Regions from separate parts of the Alteromonas sp. 5NS40-0096 genome, predicted to be linked through region 4. Evidence: predicted binding sites of a transcription regulator. Region 4 holds the regulator's gene; each other region holds the start of a gene.
What was found. Region 4 encodes LexA, which represses DNA repair genes until DNA is damaged. Its sites were predicted from a motif close to TACTGTATNNNNATACAGTA; they were not measured.
Positions count from the first base shown of each region.

Region 1: recN (DNA repair protein RecN) is a predicted target of LexA. The motif match lies at 2,300-2,319, and genes of this name have one in related genera.
Region 2: imuA (translesion DNA synthesis-associated protein ImuA) is a predicted target of LexA. The motif match lies at 1,509-1,528, and genes of this name have one in related genera.
Region 3: uvrD (DNA helicase II) is a predicted target of LexA. The motif match lies at 2,410-2,429, and genes of this name have one in related genera.

Region 1 is NZ_BAAJLQ010000011.1:37,121-41,341, forward strand. It holds gene AC27G9_RS20625 (outer membrane protein assembly factor BamE) at 122-478, opposite strand; gene recN (DNA repair protein RecN) at 590-2,275, opposite strand; gene AC27G9_RS20635 (SUMF1/EgtB/PvdO family nonheme iron enzyme) at 2,596-4,221, shown strand, end outside.
Region 2 is NZ_BAAJLQ010000006.1:6,730-10,950, reverse strand. It holds gene AC27G9_RS16805 (DUF885 domain-containing protein) at 1-904, shown strand, start outside; gene AC27G9_RS16800 (hypothetical protein) at 908-1,414, shown strand; gene imuA (translesion DNA synthesis-associated protein ImuA) at 1,546-2,235, shown strand; gene AC27G9_RS16790 (Y-family DNA polymerase) at 2,245-3,636, shown strand; gene AC27G9_RS16785 (error-prone DNA polymerase) at 3,640-4,221, shown strand, end outside.
Region 3 is NZ_BAAJLQ010000006.1:126,660-130,880, forward strand. It holds gene AC27G9_RS17355 (GGDEF domain-containing response regulator) at 1-206, opposite strand, end outside; gene uvrD (DNA helicase II) at 232-2,400, opposite strand; gene cysE (serine O-acetyltransferase) at 2,617-3,426, shown strand; gene AC27G9_RS17370 (HAD-IA family hydrolase) at 3,418-4,131, opposite strand; gene xerC (tyrosine recombinase XerC) at 4,172-4,221, opposite strand, start outside.
Region 4 is NZ_BAAJLQ010000004.1:101,717-105,937, reverse strand. It holds gene ctaD (cytochrome c oxidase subunit I) at 1-592, opposite strand, end outside; gene coxB (cytochrome c oxidase subunit II) at 604-1,728, opposite strand; gene lexA (transcriptional repressor LexA) at 2,183-2,806, opposite strand; gene plsB (glycerol-3-phosphate 1-O-acyltransferase PlsB) at 2,981-4,221, shown strand, end outside.

The DNA.
Region 1 (4,221 bases), on a different contig from region 4:
AGACTATGCCAAAAGTTTAACTATATGAAAAATATGGATATTTTTATTTTTGTCAGGAAAGGGGAAATAGAGAGTTAGCCCAAATCACTAAAAAATAGTGAATTGGGCTGAATTTGATGAATTACTGATCTAACGGAGTGTTAAAGTCTTCAGACAGTTCAAAATCGCCTTCTATCGAGACAATTTGCTCTTCTTCAAAATTAATGATCATGCGCTTCTCAAAATCTGGACCACGCTTTGCCATACCTCTTTTCATTTTGTACACATAATACCAAGTATCATGGTCGAAAGAGTCTTGGATAACAGGGCGCCCAAGTACGAATATGACTTGTTCTTTTGTCATACCGATTCGCAATTTTTCTACATCGCGCTCGTCAAGAAAGTTTCCTTGCGGCACATCTATTCGGAAAATCCAGTTTGAACAGCCAGCGGCAGTGATTGAAAATACAAAAAGGAAACAGAGTTGGTACAGCTTCATAGCTAATTTACATCCAGTTGATCGGTATTTCTTATGTGAGCCACACGCTCACATTTTTATTATATCGGCAGCGAATGCTACCTTACTCATCTATGACCAATCAACTGCTTATTAGTTCGATTCCGTGCTTTTCAATAATTCTTTAGCGTTAGCAATAGCAGAATGTGTAATTTCATCACCTGCAAGTAACCTTGCCAATTCATTCACACGAGCTTGTTCAGTCAACGCTAACATCTGAGTTTCAGTGCTCTTGCCATCGGTTTGTTTCGTTACAAACAACTGGTTGTGGGCTCTTGCAGCCACTTGCGGCAAATGCGTGACACAAATAACTTGGTTATCTTGGCCGAGTTCCCGCAATAGTTGGCCTACTACCGATGCAGTTGGGCCACTAATACCCGTATCTACTTCGTCAAAGATCATAGTTGGCGTGGCACTTTCTGATTTGGTGATTACCTGAACCGCAAGGCCTATACGCGAGAGTTCACCACCAGATACCACCTTATCGAGTTTATCTGGTGTTTGCCCAGGGTTAGTCGACACTAAAATACTGATGGTATCTTGTCCAAGAGACTGAGGTTGTAACTGTTCATTAAACGCTACCATTACTTTTACTTGCGCATGGGGTAGGTTCATTTTGCGTACTTTGGTTTCAATTTGCTGGCTGAGAACGTTCGCTGCTTTGATTCTCGATTTTGACAGTTTTTCACTGGCTTCGCGGTAATCGTTCAACGCTGAGGCCACATCATCTTCTAACGTCTCTAATTTGCTTTCGTCAGCATTCAATGATGCAAATTCGTCTGCCAATTCTTGATGATGCAAATGCAATGATTCAGGTTGCACACCATGCTTTCTGGCTAAGTCCATGGCTTGTGAATATCGCTGCTCAACATGTTGAAGCCGTAATGGATCAATTTCCAACTGCTCGCAATAGCTCCTGAGTTCATGGGCTGCTTCTTCAATCTGAATAGCGGCTTCACTGAGCATACTGACAATTGGTGCCAGGTTTTCATCATGCTCTTGCAGTTCACTCAACCTATCCGTACTTTGCTTGACTACAGAAGCGGCGTTAAATTCATCATTATCGTACAGATTATAGAAACTGGTTTGTGCTTGCTCTAACAGCGTTTGCCCGTGACTCAACCGCTTGTGTTCGGCTTCCAGTTCCTCGAATTCCCCTTGTGCAATAGCGAATTCATCCAGTTCTGCGACCTGATAAGACAATAACTGATGCCGGTCGGCTCTTTGTTGTGCTTCACCTTTTAGCCTTTGTAGCTCTGAAGTTAACGTTTTCCAATTGCCAAAGGTTGTTTTTACATCGCTCAATAGTTTCGGGTGTTTGGCAACGGTATCTAGCGTACGGCGTTGATAATCCTCTTTCAGTAGCTGCAAGTGAGTATTTTGGCCGTGAATGGCCAATAGGTACTGCCCAAGGTCTTTGAGTTGTTGCAGCGATACAGGCGTGCCATTAATGAACGCTTTTGAACGGCCCTCTTTAGAGACAACTCTTCGAATAAAACACGCAGCTTCATCGTCATCTTGGGTGAGTTCATGCTTAGCCAACCAACTTGCTGCAAGTGGGATATCCACTAATGAAAAGTGTGCAATGATTTCGGCTTTGCTGGCCTCGTTTCTTACGGCATTTGCGTCAGCTCTTTCACCTAAACACAAACTAAGTGCATCGATTGCGATTGATTTACCAGCACCGGTTTCACCCGTCACCGCTGTTAGCCCTTTTTCAAAGCTCACATCAATTTGTTTTACCACCGCAAAGTTTTTAACCGACAGATGCACTAACATAGTAATACTCAATATTTATACAGTACGTGTAAATATATACAGTATTTTGCTGATGTAAAGTACTGTTTGTAGGTTTTTGATACCTCAGGTTGCTTGCCTGCACAATGAAATGTCGTGAGTTCAAATAGATAGCTTTCCCAACTGAGGTATTTTCATCTACTTCACGATTAAGTGATTCTCTGCTTCGGATTGTGCCAAGCAGCAAAAGTAGTTTTTTCTCGCATAAGAAAAACAATAGAAAAATTTTTGAATAAATTGAAGATGCAATCCCGTCGATACTATTACCTTAGGCCCTCGTTTAACAGGGAGTCTCTTTTAATATGCAAGAACCAAAATCTAAGCTTGTTCAAGCCGTTGCTTTACTTTTACTCGGTGCGATAAATTCGACTTGTATTGCTGGAGGTTATATTGAACCTCCGATGAAAAACATACCTGCTGGCAGCTTTTTTATGGGAAATGACGAAACTTTGACAACGCAGCCTGTGAAAAAGGTGGCTTTGTCGGAGTTTCAACTTGGAAAATACTCAGTAACAGTGGCTGAGTTTAAAAAATTTGCTGAAGCTACCGGATTTAGTCGGCCCTCGACATGTAATGATCATATTGATGAAAATGCACTGAGGGGGCCTACCCATATCGGAAAAGGGCATTGGAAACAGCACAAACACTCGTATAGTGACTTCCAGCCAGTTACTTGTATCTCTTGGCAAGATGCGAAAGCATACGCTAAGTGGTTGAGCATACAAACGGGTAAGCATTATCGATTGCCTACGGAGGAAGAGTATGAATACGCCGCAAAAGGAAATTCGACTAGCCGTTTTTATTGGGGGCATGATGCCGACCTCAGCCAAGCTTGTCATTATGGTAACTTTGCCGACGACACAGGAGAACACACGAATAACCAACTCTATGGGTTGACTAATGTTGGCTGGATAGGAAAAGTGAACTGTGATGACGGTGAAGCTTATGTGGCTATGGTGGGTTTGTATCGGCCCAACCCCTTTGGTCTGTTTGATATGGCAGGCAATACCAGCGATTACGTCGATGGGTGCTACTCAAGTAAAGGATATACAGATCAGAGTGTTCCCGCCCAACAATGTGAATTTATTAGTCATCGAGGAGGCACGTGGCATTATCCTTCAACACCACATTATATCCGGGGACGATTTAAGCGTGAGGGGTGGAATGTTGGTGCAAATACCGGCTTTCGTTTAGCACTGGATGCACACCATAGATCACCGTCGCCCAGTAGCGTAGCGTTTGAGCACGAACTGAAGCAAGCACAAGAACGGTATTTAACGGCACGAGCACGACTTTTAAAAGCGCCACAACAGGTAAAGTTGGTTCAAATCAAGCCTGAATTACTGGTTTTGAGTTGGCAACCAAGTAATGACAATCGAGTTACAAGTTACGACGTACTGCGGTCTACTTCCTCTCTTAGCCACCATTACGGAGGCTTTTATAAAAAACACTATCGAATCTACAAAAGTGTAGACAAGTCTCGGTCGTTCATTGAGATAGATGCCCCAAGTGAGACAACCAGTTTTATTGTCCTCGCTAAATCAAAAACCGATGAAAGCCTACCCAGTAAAATTGTGATATCTCAGGCAGTAACCAAAGCGAACCCGATCCCAGGTCGTATTACTGCCGATAGCTTCGAGACACTAGAAAACGTAAAGTTGTTTTATAGCGAAAAACAGCAAGTCCATTACCTAAATAAAACCCAAATTGAACAAAACAATGATCTCGTCAGAGTGGAAATTGCCGCAGAGGTGGCATCTTCGGGGTGGTATCGAGTTAACTTCTTGGGCTCGAGTCTATTCACGCAACCTAACTTTTTAGAAATGTGGTTGGGAAATCGTCACCTGGGGACATTAGCTTATGATAAAAGTGATGCCGAAAAAAATGTGGCAGCGCAGATGGTATTTCTTCCCCAAGGTCAACACATC
Region 2 (4,221 bases), on a different contig from region 4:
CGAGTTAGGCCTTGCTGAAGTCAAGCGTATTCGCACAGAGATGCAAAGTATTATTGATTCGCTGGCTTTCAAAGGTAGCTTCGCTGACTTTATCCATTTTCTGCGTACTGACCCACAGTTTTATGCCAAATCAGAAGAAGAGCTAATTCAAACCGCATCCTATATCGCGAAAAAAATGGACGCCAAGCTACCAGCACTCTTTTCCTACTTACCTCGTACTCCATATGGCGTGGCGCCTGTACCTGCGAGCATCGCCCCCAAGTATACAACAGGCCGTTATATTAGTCCGAGGCGAGATGATCAGCCCGGATATTATTGGGTCAATACGTATGCGTTGGACAAGCGCCCTTTGTATGCTTTGCCTGCACTAACGTTACACGAAGCAGTTCCCGGCCATCATCTACAAATCTCCCTAGCTAGTGAAATGACCGACCTACCCAAAGTGCGTCAGAGTACTTACATCTCTGCTTTCGGCGAAGGTTGGGGTTTATATTCTGAGTACCTCGGAATTGAGGCTGGTATGTATGAAGATCCCTACGATGACTTTGGTCGTTTAAGCTATGAAATGTGGCGCGCTTGCCGCCTAGTCGTCGATACGGGCATGCATATGTTTGGCTGGTCTCGGGAGCAAGCATTAAACTTTATGCTCGAAAATACAGCGTTATCCGCACATAACGTCAAGACTGAAATAGACAGATACATCTCTTGGCCGGCGCAAGCTTTGTCATATAAGATTGGCGAAATTAAAATTAAATCGCTCAGACAACGGTCTGAATCTGAACTGGGTGCAGATTTCGATATCAGAGAGTTTCACAAAGCGGTACTCGCTCATGGATCAGTACCGTTGTTTATTCTCGAGCAGAATATTGACGATTATATTCAATTACATAAAACGGATAACTAAATTATGGTGGTGTCATTTTCTATCATTGGTGTTTTAGTACTTGCGCTGATCTTTTTGGTTTTGCGAAGCCAGAATATGCAAAAAGAACTCGCACTCACCAGAAACGCCGTTAAGTCTAATACGAAAAAAATCACCTATGCCTTTCACAACTTAGTATTGATGTCGAAAGAATTACAGAAAGTGTATGCCTCTAGAGTCGATAATGCTCACAAAAAAGGGCTCATATCAGGGGCAGAATACAGCGTATTGAGCATTATCATGCACAACTTTAGCCAAATCACTATGGATTGCTGTGAAAAGGGTGACACGGTTGAAGAAGCGCTGAGCAAAGCACTAAAAGATACGGAAGTGACAATGGAAAGCGTACGAGAACTCATTAAAGAAAAACCCAGTGAAATTCGTGTAGCTTGGTGTCGAAATACAGTAGACGGTTTTATGGCAGCGTGTCATGCATTATCTCAATCGGCACTCAATATTGCCACTGAATCCAAAGACGCTAAAACATCTTAACTAGCTGATTATAAAAATGATATTAAGCCTTGCTTCGCGCAGGGCTTTTTTATTTGCACACAGATCTTGGCGTAAGCTTTTCGCTGATCTAAAATACTGTATATCTATACAGTATTTTATGGTGATTGATTATGTCTTTGCAGTTACTAGAACGTAATCCTCTCATATGGAAAGGACGGGATTATATTGCCACCTCTCACGAGAAAATCACAACGGGCCACCACGAATTAGACAAAGCCTTAAACGGTGGTTTACCAAATGCAGGAGCCATCAGTTTAGCGACAAATTACAATGGTATTGGGGAGATCACTTTATTTTCCAATGTGTTAAAGCAGCAGCAAAAAACACGAAAGCTCACCGTCTTTATTCGCCCTCCAGCGAATATCAATGGCCCATGGTTAATACAAGAAAAGCTCGACCCTAAGCTCGTATATCAAGTAAATAGTGGTTCAGAAGAAAACACACTGTGGGCAGCAGAACAATGCCTACGCAGCCAAGCATGTAGTGTGGTCATGACTTGGGTTAGCAATATTACCCATAAGCAAGCCCGTCGATTACAAGTAGCAGCAGCACAACACCAAACCTTGTTGATACTCTATCGTGCGGCTCTGCCACAACATCAAGTCATGCCGATGAACGTCGACCTCAGTATGCAATGTAATGACATCCAGCCTGTCATCCATATCCATAAGCAAGTAGGTGGATGGGCACGGCACAATATTCCGATCAACCTCGGCCATATCCCGTCTAACCACATCATTACCCAACTTATGCAAAAAGGCCGAGAACTAACGATTCAGCCACTCGACCTCGTACGATAGTGATAGCTTATGCACTGGATGTATCTTTATTTCTATCAGTTACAACTCGACGGCTTATCACTTTCTGATAGTCAGAATACAAGAGCTATTGCGATATATGACAATGCGCTAAATGCCATTGTCCAATGCAATGACGTCGCGACATCGCAAGGCATTAAACAAGGCATGGGGTTAGCCACTGCGAGCGCAATGTGTTCATCTTTACATTTGATTGCCTATGACGCTAACGCTGAGAAGCACCGCCTAGAAGCCGTAGCTAATGCATTGTATATGGTGGTTTCAGACATTGTCATCTGCACCCACAATGCCATGGCCATAAAGCTCGACAACATGCTCACCTACTATGATGGCCTTGAGCCATTACTTGCAACACTCGCTCGTCAGCTACAAGCCCAACAGCTGCATTATCACTACGCAACAGCGTGGAGCATAGAAGCAGCCCAAGTTTTGGCATTATCTGGGTTGAATAAAGTATCAATGAATCAGCAAACGATTAAAGCATGGCTTGCTGATCGCCCTATTGCGTTATGCCAGCTTACTGCCAAACAACAAACGTCACTGCACCGCGTGGGCATTAGAAAGGTAGGCGATATTCTAAAGATAAGCACACAAGAAATTAGCAAACGCTTCCCCAATACACTAATTCATTACCTGACAGCACTGAAAGGTGAAGTCTACCCCAAGGTTGTGTATTACCATCCTAGAGAAACGTTTTTCTCTCCTGTAGAACTGCCTTTCGAATTAGACAAAACAACACTATTAATGCCGTGGTTTACACAACTTTTAAATGAGTTGGAAACCTATCTTGTGCTACGTAACAAGCTGACAAATAGCCTCGTTTTACAACTCTTCGGTCGAGACAATGAAGAAACAACCATTCCGTTAAATTCGATACAACATATCAACCGAGCCAATGACTGGCTGTCTCTACTCACGTTAAAATGCGAAGCGATTACATTATCAGAGCCCATTCGTCGTATCACACTAAGTTGCGACGTGTTAGTTGATATTACGGAACAAAAAACAGACTTTTTTTCCCAACGCCAGCACCAGTTTGCTCACCTACAGTTGATTGGTCATTTACAAGCAAAGCTTGGCGTTTCCAATGTGATACAACCATTACCAGCAAATGAGCATCAACCGGAAAAGCAAACCACGTCGACACCCGCTAATCCATCCTCTATGGTTTATGCTCCCTACGCCCCGTGTTTACTTACTTTTAACCCGCTTCCTTTAGCTCAAGAATCACGCATTATTTATGGCCCAAGACGCTTGCAAACCGCATGGTGGGATACCCCGATTTTTCGCGATTACTTTGTTGCTCAAGATGAGCTCGGGCAATATTTATGGATATACCGAGATAAACAAAAGCGCTGGTTTTTACAAGGTTGGTATAGCTAAATCATGAGTTACTCTGAACTAGTTTGTCGCTCCCATTTTTCCTTTTTAGATGGGGCGTCTTCTCCTGAAGAGTTAGTGACAACAGCATCGTTTTTAGGCTACCAAAGTATCGCTATTACTGATGAATGCTCAGTAGCAGGTGTTGTTCGCGCTTATACAGAAATAAATCGCAACCGATTGCCTATCAAGCTAATTATTGGCAGCCGTTTTCAATTCTCTGAATCACTCGAGTTAGTCCTACTTTGCCCTACTAAAGCGGCATATAGCGAACTCTGCCGTATTATTACCAATGCTAGACGCAGAGCTACAAAGGGGACTTATCAATTAGCTGAATGGGATCTTAAAAGTATTAAGCACTGCTTACTCATTTGGATGCCATCAATAGACGGTAAAGACAATAATTACTGGGCAAAATGGTTGGCGAAGTATCATCCCTCTCGGACTTGGATAGGCGCCCATCGAAAGCTGGATGGCCGAGATACACAAAGGTACGAGTGCTATGATGTACTACACCAAACTTATGCATTCCCTATCGTAGCGTGCGGCGATATCCTGATGCATCACGCTGATAGACTACAGCAACAA
Region 3 (4,221 bases), on a different contig from region 4:
AAATCGATGGCTTGACCATTGGGTGCGTCAGGTAAGTGATAGTCCACGACTGCACACAAAAACTCTTCTGGCGCACTGGTTGAGAATATGTGCTGAGCTTCGACAAGCGATGCAGCTGAGACAGGCTTCAGCTTGGCTTGTTTCACCAGTTTAGATATGAGCTTCATGCTCATTGAACTGTCTTCAATGATCAGGACTTTCAACATCTGTCTTTCTCAACTATTTCGTAAGTTACGCATGTTCTAACTTAGCATAGGCTAGAACCAGCCACTTTGTACCAAAGTCATCAAAATTAACTTGGACTCGAGCGCTGTCGCCACTCCCTTCATAGTTCAATACGATGCCGTAACCAAACTTGCGATGTTGCACTCGCTGTCCCAACTGGAAGCCTGTTCCAGTGAAATGTTCGTGTGATGTTACCCGACTAAAACGGTTTGGCATAGGCCTAGATACCGTATTCTTTAGTCTAATCTCTTCGACGCATTCAGGCGGAATCTCACGTATAAAGCGGGATGCAGTGTGATATTTATCTTGACCATACAGTCTACGAGTTTCGGCATAAGTGATGAAAAGCTTTTGCATGGCACGTGTCATGCCAACATAACAAAGGCGTCTTTCTTCCTCCATTCTGCCCGGTTCTTCGTTTGTCATTTGGCTGGGGAACATGCCTTCTTCTACACCAGCAAGGAAAACCATAGGGAACTCTAAACCTTTGGCAGTGTGTATCGTCATCATTTGCACAGCATCTTGATCGGTCTTTGCTTGGGTTTCACCTGCTTCTAGAGAAGCATGGGCCAAAAATGCCGCGAGAGGCGTCATTTCGTCTGCGTCTTCAGGTACGACAAACTGCTTACATGCCGTCACTAATTCCTCGAGGTTCTCGATTCTCGCTTGGGCTTTTTCGCCTCGCTCCGCCTGATACATCGCATATAAACCAGATTGTTTGATTGCTTTGTCAGCTTGGTTCTCGAGCGCTTCTTGATCAATTTCTGCAGTCAGATCGTTGATTAAATTAATAAAGCTTTGCAAGGCATTAGCCGCTCTACCTTTTAACCCGCCTTCGGCGATCAGCATGCCGCTGGCTTGCCACATTGAGCAGTTGTACTGCTTTGCGGCCTCTCTAACTTGCGACAACGTTTTGTCTCCCAGTCCGCGAGCTGGCGTGTTAACAACCCGTTCGAAGGCAGCATCATCTTGGGGATGGTTGACCATTCTCAAATAGCCAAGTGCATCTTTGATTTCTTGACGTTCGAAGAAGCGCAAACCGCCGTATATGCGATAGGCAATACCTTCGTGAAGTAATGCCTCTTCTAAAACACGAGACTGAGCATTGTTGCGATACAGAATCGCGCAGTCTTTTAGTGCGTTGCCGTGCCCCAACCAGGTTTTAATTTGACCCACAATAAAACGGGCTTCGTCCAATTCGTTGAAGCCGGCGTAAACCGCAATAGGTTCACCGTCACTGCCATCTGTCCAAAGTTCTTTGCCCAAACGGCCATCGTTGTGATCAATGACGGCGTTAGCCGCTTTTAGAATCGTGCCGGTAGAACGGTAATTTTGTTCCAGTCGAATGGTGGTTGGCTGGTTAAAATCTTTCAAAAAGTGCTGGATGTTTTCAACATTGGCTCCGCGCCATCCATATATTGATTGGTCATCATCACCGACAATCATGATGTTGTTATCCGAACCACACAACAAGCGCAACCACGCGTATTGGATGTTGTTGGTATCTTGGAATTCGTCGACGAGGACCGCTCTAAAACGGCGTTGGTAATGTGCCAGCAGCTCGGGGTTTTTAAGCCAAAGTTCGTGAGCTCGCAGCAATAATTCAGCAAAATCCACTAGACCTGAGCGATCACATGCCTCTTGATATGCCGCATAAATTTCACGCATCTTAGTTTGTACTGCATCGCCATGGGTTTCGATGTGTTGCGGGCGTAGGCCCTCGTCTTTATTGCCGTTGATGTACCATTGGATTTGTTTTGGAGCCCAGTGTTTCTCGTCCAAGTTCATGCTTTTCAGTACCCGTCTAACAAGACGGTACTGGTCGTCAGAATCGAGTATTTGGAAATTCTCTGGTAACCCAGCCTCAGCGTGATGGCTTCGCAATAGTCTGTGGGCCAAACCGTGGAAGGTACCGATCCACATGGTATTTAACCCGCGGCCCATTAAATGTTCCGCTCTACCACGCATCTCTTTGGCTGCTTTATTGGTAAAGGTTACCGCCAAAATACAATAAGGGGCTATGTTCTCAACTTCCATCAACCACGCAATGCGGTGAACCAATACGCGAGTTTTACCACTACCAGCTCCAGCCAGTACTAGCATATTTGAAAGTGGCGCTGCCACTGCTTCACGTTGTTTATCATTTAAGTCGTCAAGCAGTCGAGATACATCCATCGTTACTTTACCTGTGTTTATAGCCAGTATTATGCGCCTAGTATGCCATTGAATGCGACGTTTTACTCTGTATTTGGAGGAATTTATTTATTTTTACTGCTAAAATTCTGCCTCTTCAGTTGAAATCCGAATTGCACACATCAATGTAATGATTGTTGAGCTTTTCCTGTCTACTCTTTCAGCTCGATATCTTGGTTAATTAGGATGGTTAGAATGATGCCAGTACAACGTCCATCAAATGATTTTTGGATGACTTTAAAGCGCGAATCTGAGTCGGTTATTGAAAAAGAGCCACTACTTGCGAGCTTTATTCACGCCTGCATTCTGACACACCATAACTTCGAGGCGTCTCTCAGTTTTATTTTGTCCAATAAAATGGCGGATGATGTGATGCCTGCGATGGCAATTCGCGAAGTCTTTGATGAAGCATATATGGTCGACCCGGCGATTTCTGAGGCTGCCATTGCTGATATCAGAGCAGTACTTAACCGTGACCCTGCGGTAGAGGCAAATTTAACGGTACTGATTCATTTCAAAGGTTTTCAGGCTGTGCAGGTGCATCGATTGGCGCATTACCTATGGAAAAAAGGCCGTCATGAACTCGCCCTTTTTTTGCAGAGTCGGAACTCGCAAGCTTTTGGTGTGGACATTCATCCTGCAGCAGCAATTGGCAAAGGTGTGATGTTCGACCATGCGACTGGTATTGTGGTGGGTGAAACCGCGGTAATAGAAGACAATGTGTCTATCCTACAGAACGTGACTTTAGGCGGTACGGGTAATGAATCTGGTGACCGCCACCCCAAAATTCGTCAAGGCGTGATGATTGGCTCGGGTGCAAAAATACTGGGTAACATCGAGATCGGTGAAGGGTCAAAGGTAGGTGCCGGTAGTGTTGTACTGGACAACGTTCCTGCACATGTCACTGTGGTGGGCGTGCCTGCTCAGGTCGTAGGGAGACCAAAGTGTACAAGCCCGTGCGAATCGATGATGCAAAACGTACTCGAAGACGAGAGCCCGCTAGAATAACGCGAGCTCTTGCAATGACGCTAGCTCGATATGAGGTAGCAAAGTAACAGTCTCATTGTTGAGGTTCATTGGCCTGTCATCCGCATACCAAGCCGCTTGGTAACCGGCTCGAACAGCACCCATTACGTCTTTCTCTAAGTTATCGCCAACGTGTAGTATATTCTCGCTGGCGATGCCAAGTCGCTGGCTAGCTTCATCAAACATATGCCTATGTGGTTTCATGGGCCTCGTTACGCTGGCGTGAAAAACATCCTGAAAATAAGGTCTTAAGCCCACGGCATCACAATCGACGTTGCCATTTGTAATTGCGATCAATGGGAGACGTTCTGCCAGAGTTGCAAGCAGTTTGAGCACGTCGTCGCTAACTTTAAACTCGCTTCGCGCAGCGTAAAACACGTCATAGCAAGCTTGTGTAGCCTGTTTACGCTGTGTAGTGTCATTCACATCGTTGGCCAGCGCTTTTTCGAGAGTCAGTAATCGCAAAGCGCTGACATCAGACTCTAAGCGAGGATCGGCGTCGATGAATCCCTGCCGAATAGTGGCCCAAGTACCAGCGGACAACGCCGCAGTTTTCGGGTAGTACTGGGCTAAATAATTCGCCAATGTTGCATATGCGTGCTGTATGTAGGGACGGTTGTCGTAAAACGTATCGTCCAAATCGAATGTCATGGCTTTGATCGGGCGCAAAGCTCGGTATATCTTCATTACCTTGATTCCTCAGTTCAGCTATTCGCTGGTTAGCATGTTACTGACCAGGCTTTTTGCGTTTTTTTGCTCGCGGATGAGCGGCGTCGT
Region 4 (4,221 bases):
GCGCACGCATGTTGAAGATAGTAACGATAACGTTGATCGCGCCCATGATCGAAGAAATACCCATAATGTGAACAGAGAACACAAACAATGCTGTGCTATCGCCACTGTAAGTCGTCGACAACGGTGCGTAAAATGTCCAGCCGAATGCAGGACCGCCACCTTCCATGAAAAGCGATGACAACAAAATCAAGAAGGCAAAAGGCAGAATCCAGAAGCTCCAGTTGTTCATTCTTGGTAACGCCATGTCTGGCGCCCCGATCATGAGAGGTACAAGCCAGTTAGCCAAACCAGTGAAGGCAGGCATGACGGCTCCAAAAACCATGATCAGGCCATGAACCGTCGTCATCTGGTTAAAGAAATTTGGGTCAACAATCTGTAAACCTGGCTGGAATAGTTCAGCGCGAATGACCATAGCCATTGCACCACCAGTGAGGAACATAATGAAGGCAAACCATAGATATAGCGTGCCAATATCTTTGTGGTTAGTTGTAAACAACCAACGGGTAATACCTTTGGGTATGTGATGTTCGTGATGATCGTCGTGATGATCAGCAACCGCATCTTGAGCGATAGTATCTGTCGCTTTAGTCATAATAAGCGCTCCTAGTTACCAGTTGCGACGGCGTTGACGTCTTTAGGTTGAACAATGTCACCTGTGTTGTTACCCCAAGCATTTCGCTCATAAGTAACAACAGCCGCAACTTCTTTGAGACTTAACATTTTTCCAAATGCTTGCATTGCCGTACCGCTCTTGCCGTTTAATACGATGTCTATGTGTCCTTCGATGTCAGTCATTACCATCGAACTACCTTTAAGTGCAGGGAACACGCCTTGAAGACCCTCGCCGTTTGGCATGTGGCAAGCGGCACAAGTAGCGTTGTATACGCGTTCTCCTTCTGCCATTAACTCGTCCATCGACATATTCATCGCGAGCAAGCGTTGTTCTTCTTCTTTTGCGCGACGGCGAATATCTTCCTGCTCAGCCATCCATGCGTCGTATTCCGCTGGTGCTTTCGCGATGACAACAACAGGCATGAAACCGTGGTCTTTACCGCAAAGCTCCGCACACTGCCCACGATAGATGCCCGGCTCATTGACTTTCGTCCAAGCTTCATTGATAAATCCAGGGTTGGCGTCTTTTTTCACCGCAAAGTCAGGCACCCACCATGAATGGATGACGTCGTCAGATGTAATCAAAAAGCGAACTTTCTTACCGGTAGGAATGACAAGCGGGCGGTCTACCTCAAGCAGGTAGTTTTCACCTTTGTCCCACTTGTTTTCAATTTGTTCACGTTGGGTAGCCATGAGCGAGTAATATTCCACTTCGCTATCCATGTATTTGTAATGCCATTTCCACTGTGAACCGGTCACAACGACTGTGATATCGGCTTCCGTCGTGTCTTCCATTGCAATCAACGTTCGCGCTGCAGGCACTGCCATAAAGATGAGAATCAAAAATGGCACCACCGTCCAAGCGATTTCTACCTTAACGTTTTCATGGAAATTGGCTGGTTTCGCGCCGCGAGATTTGCGATGCAAGTACATAGAAATGAACATGGCGCCAAAGACAAGCACGCCAATAACGACACAGATAATGAACATTAGCATGTGAAGATCGTAAACTTGATTACTAATGTCTGTCGCCCCGCGTCTCAGATTGAGATCTGACACACCAGACGCTCCCCCGGTATCTGCCGCTACAACGAATGTAGATACACACCAAGCTATCAGTGCCACCCACAGTTTGTTAATGCTTTTCGAGAGTTTTGTCACTCAACACCTCCGCCCTAGACAAGTCTGCTGAATCGTCTTGATTGATGTTTTTTACACCACGAACTGTAAATGCAATTAAACATCTTTGTTATTGTTTTGTTAACATCTGTATAAGAATTACCCAAATTCAAACAATAGTCTAGTGCCATTTGCACAATACATGAGCAACAGGTTGTTTTTTAAACAACTTTGATATTTAGTTAGCGAGAAGACGCAAAAAAATAGTGGATATTAAATCACCCAAAATGGTGCAAAGAGGATTTTAAAGGCCGTGAATGTAGCCGTTTATATAAATAAATAGGTTAAGAAGCGTAAATGTTGAGGTTTTTAATATAGAAAAGTGATTATAAATAAAGAGGAGCAAGGGTTAACTATGATATTAGATAACCCTCAAAGATGACATTTATCCTTACATCCAATCCGCATTGCGAATCACACCAACCGCAATGCCTTCAATCGAGAATGGCTCGGATGCCAAGTCCACTTTGATCGGCGAAAATTCTTCATTTTCTGCGTGTAACAGCACCTCTCGGCCGCGTTTTTCTAGGCGCTTCACCGTGACGTCCTCATCGACTCGAGCGACAACAACCTGTCCATTGTGGACATCAGTGGTTTTGTGCACGGCGAGCAAATCTCCATCGAGTATGCCAATATCCTTCATACTCATCCCACTGACACGAAGTAGAAAATCAGCCTGTGGAGAGAACAGTTGGGGGTCGACTTTATAGTGAGACTCGACGTGCTCTTGTGCAAGAATAGGCTCCCCAGCGGCAACACGCCCAATTAACGGCAGTCCATGTTCCTCTTCTGTATCATCAAGTGGAATGTTTAATTTAATGCCACGAGACGTGCCCGGTAAAATTTCAATTACACCTTTTCGCGCCAACGCTTTTAAGTGTTCTTCTGCGGCGTTCGCAGATCGAAATCCCAACTGACGAGCAATTTCAGCACGAGTAGGCGGCATGCCCGTCTCTTGCATGGTCGTTTTGATGAGATTAAGCACTTCTTCTTGTCTGGGGGTAAGTGGACGCATAAACAGCCTGTTTTTCTATACAGTTAACTGGCAGTATATACAGTTGATGTCAAAGATCAATAAAGTACAGACACATTTACTTGCAATATACAGATTTGTTTTTGTGAAAACGCCTACACTTTTTAAATCATGATAAAATACATGCGATTCTTTAAATAACAGGAAAACAGATTGATGTCGTGGACGCGTAAAGCACTACTGTCGGTGTTTCATTATCCAGTGAAATGGTTAGTTCGAGCCCACAGTATTCCGGCGAATGTAGAGACCGAATTGGGTATAGATAAATCTAAACCTATTTTATACCTTTTACCGTCTGACTCTGTCACAGACCACTTAGCCGTTAAAATGACGGCACAATCTCTTGGTCTGCCTGACCCGACTAAAACTCTCTCTCTCAATGGCCAAGAACACCCTTCAACCCTGTTTTTGCGCAAAACCCAACCCTTGTTCAACCGCACACCGCAAGACACGGGCATTGAATCAGCATTTACTCAACTTTTTCACGTTCATCGAGACTATCCAGAAATGGATATGCAGATCGTCCCTGTTTTCATTTCTTGGGGCAGGGCACCAGACAAAGGCAAGCCGGGTTTCGGTGACTTAATCGCCGATAATGCTGCGCCAAGTTGGCTACGCAAATTGTTTATCGTGCTGTTTTTAGGTCGAGATAACTTCATCAGCTTTAGTAAAGCGGTATCCACTCGCGAAATGGCTAACCAGCACGGTAGCGATCAGAAAATCGCCCACAAGCTAGTTCGTGTAGCGAGCACTCACTTTCAAAGAAAACGCCAAGGAATGACAGGTCCAACACTATTAGAGCGGCAAGAGTTACACAATGCTGTGTTGGGTTCGGAAATGGTCAAGAAGGCTTTGAAAGATGAAGCCGCTTCTCGAAAAATCAGTCCTGAAAAGGCCAGGGAAAAAGCAAAAGGTTATATTGAAGAAGTCGCAGGAGACTACCGAGAGGGCCTGATTCGATTCGGCGACCGGATTCTCACTCGGATTTGGAACAAAATTTACAACGGCATTAGCGTAGGTCATGCAGAACGAATCCGAGAACTCGCACAAAACGGTCATGAGATCATCTATGTGCCCTGTCACCGCAGCCACATGGACTATCTGTTGTTGACCTACGTCATCTATCACGAAGGTATGGTGACTCCACATATTGCAGCAGGTATTAACCTCAATTTTTGGCCTGTTGGCAAGATATTCAGACGCGCGGGAGCCTTCTTTTTGCGCCGCAGTTTCGCTGGAAACAAACTCTATACTGCCGTATTCCGTGAATACCTTGAGCTGCTTTTTAACAAAGGGTATTCGGTAAAATATTATCCCGAAGGCGGTAGAAGCCGAACAGGGCGTATTATTCCACCCAAAACAGGCATGTTAGCAATGACCTTACAAGCACTTATCAA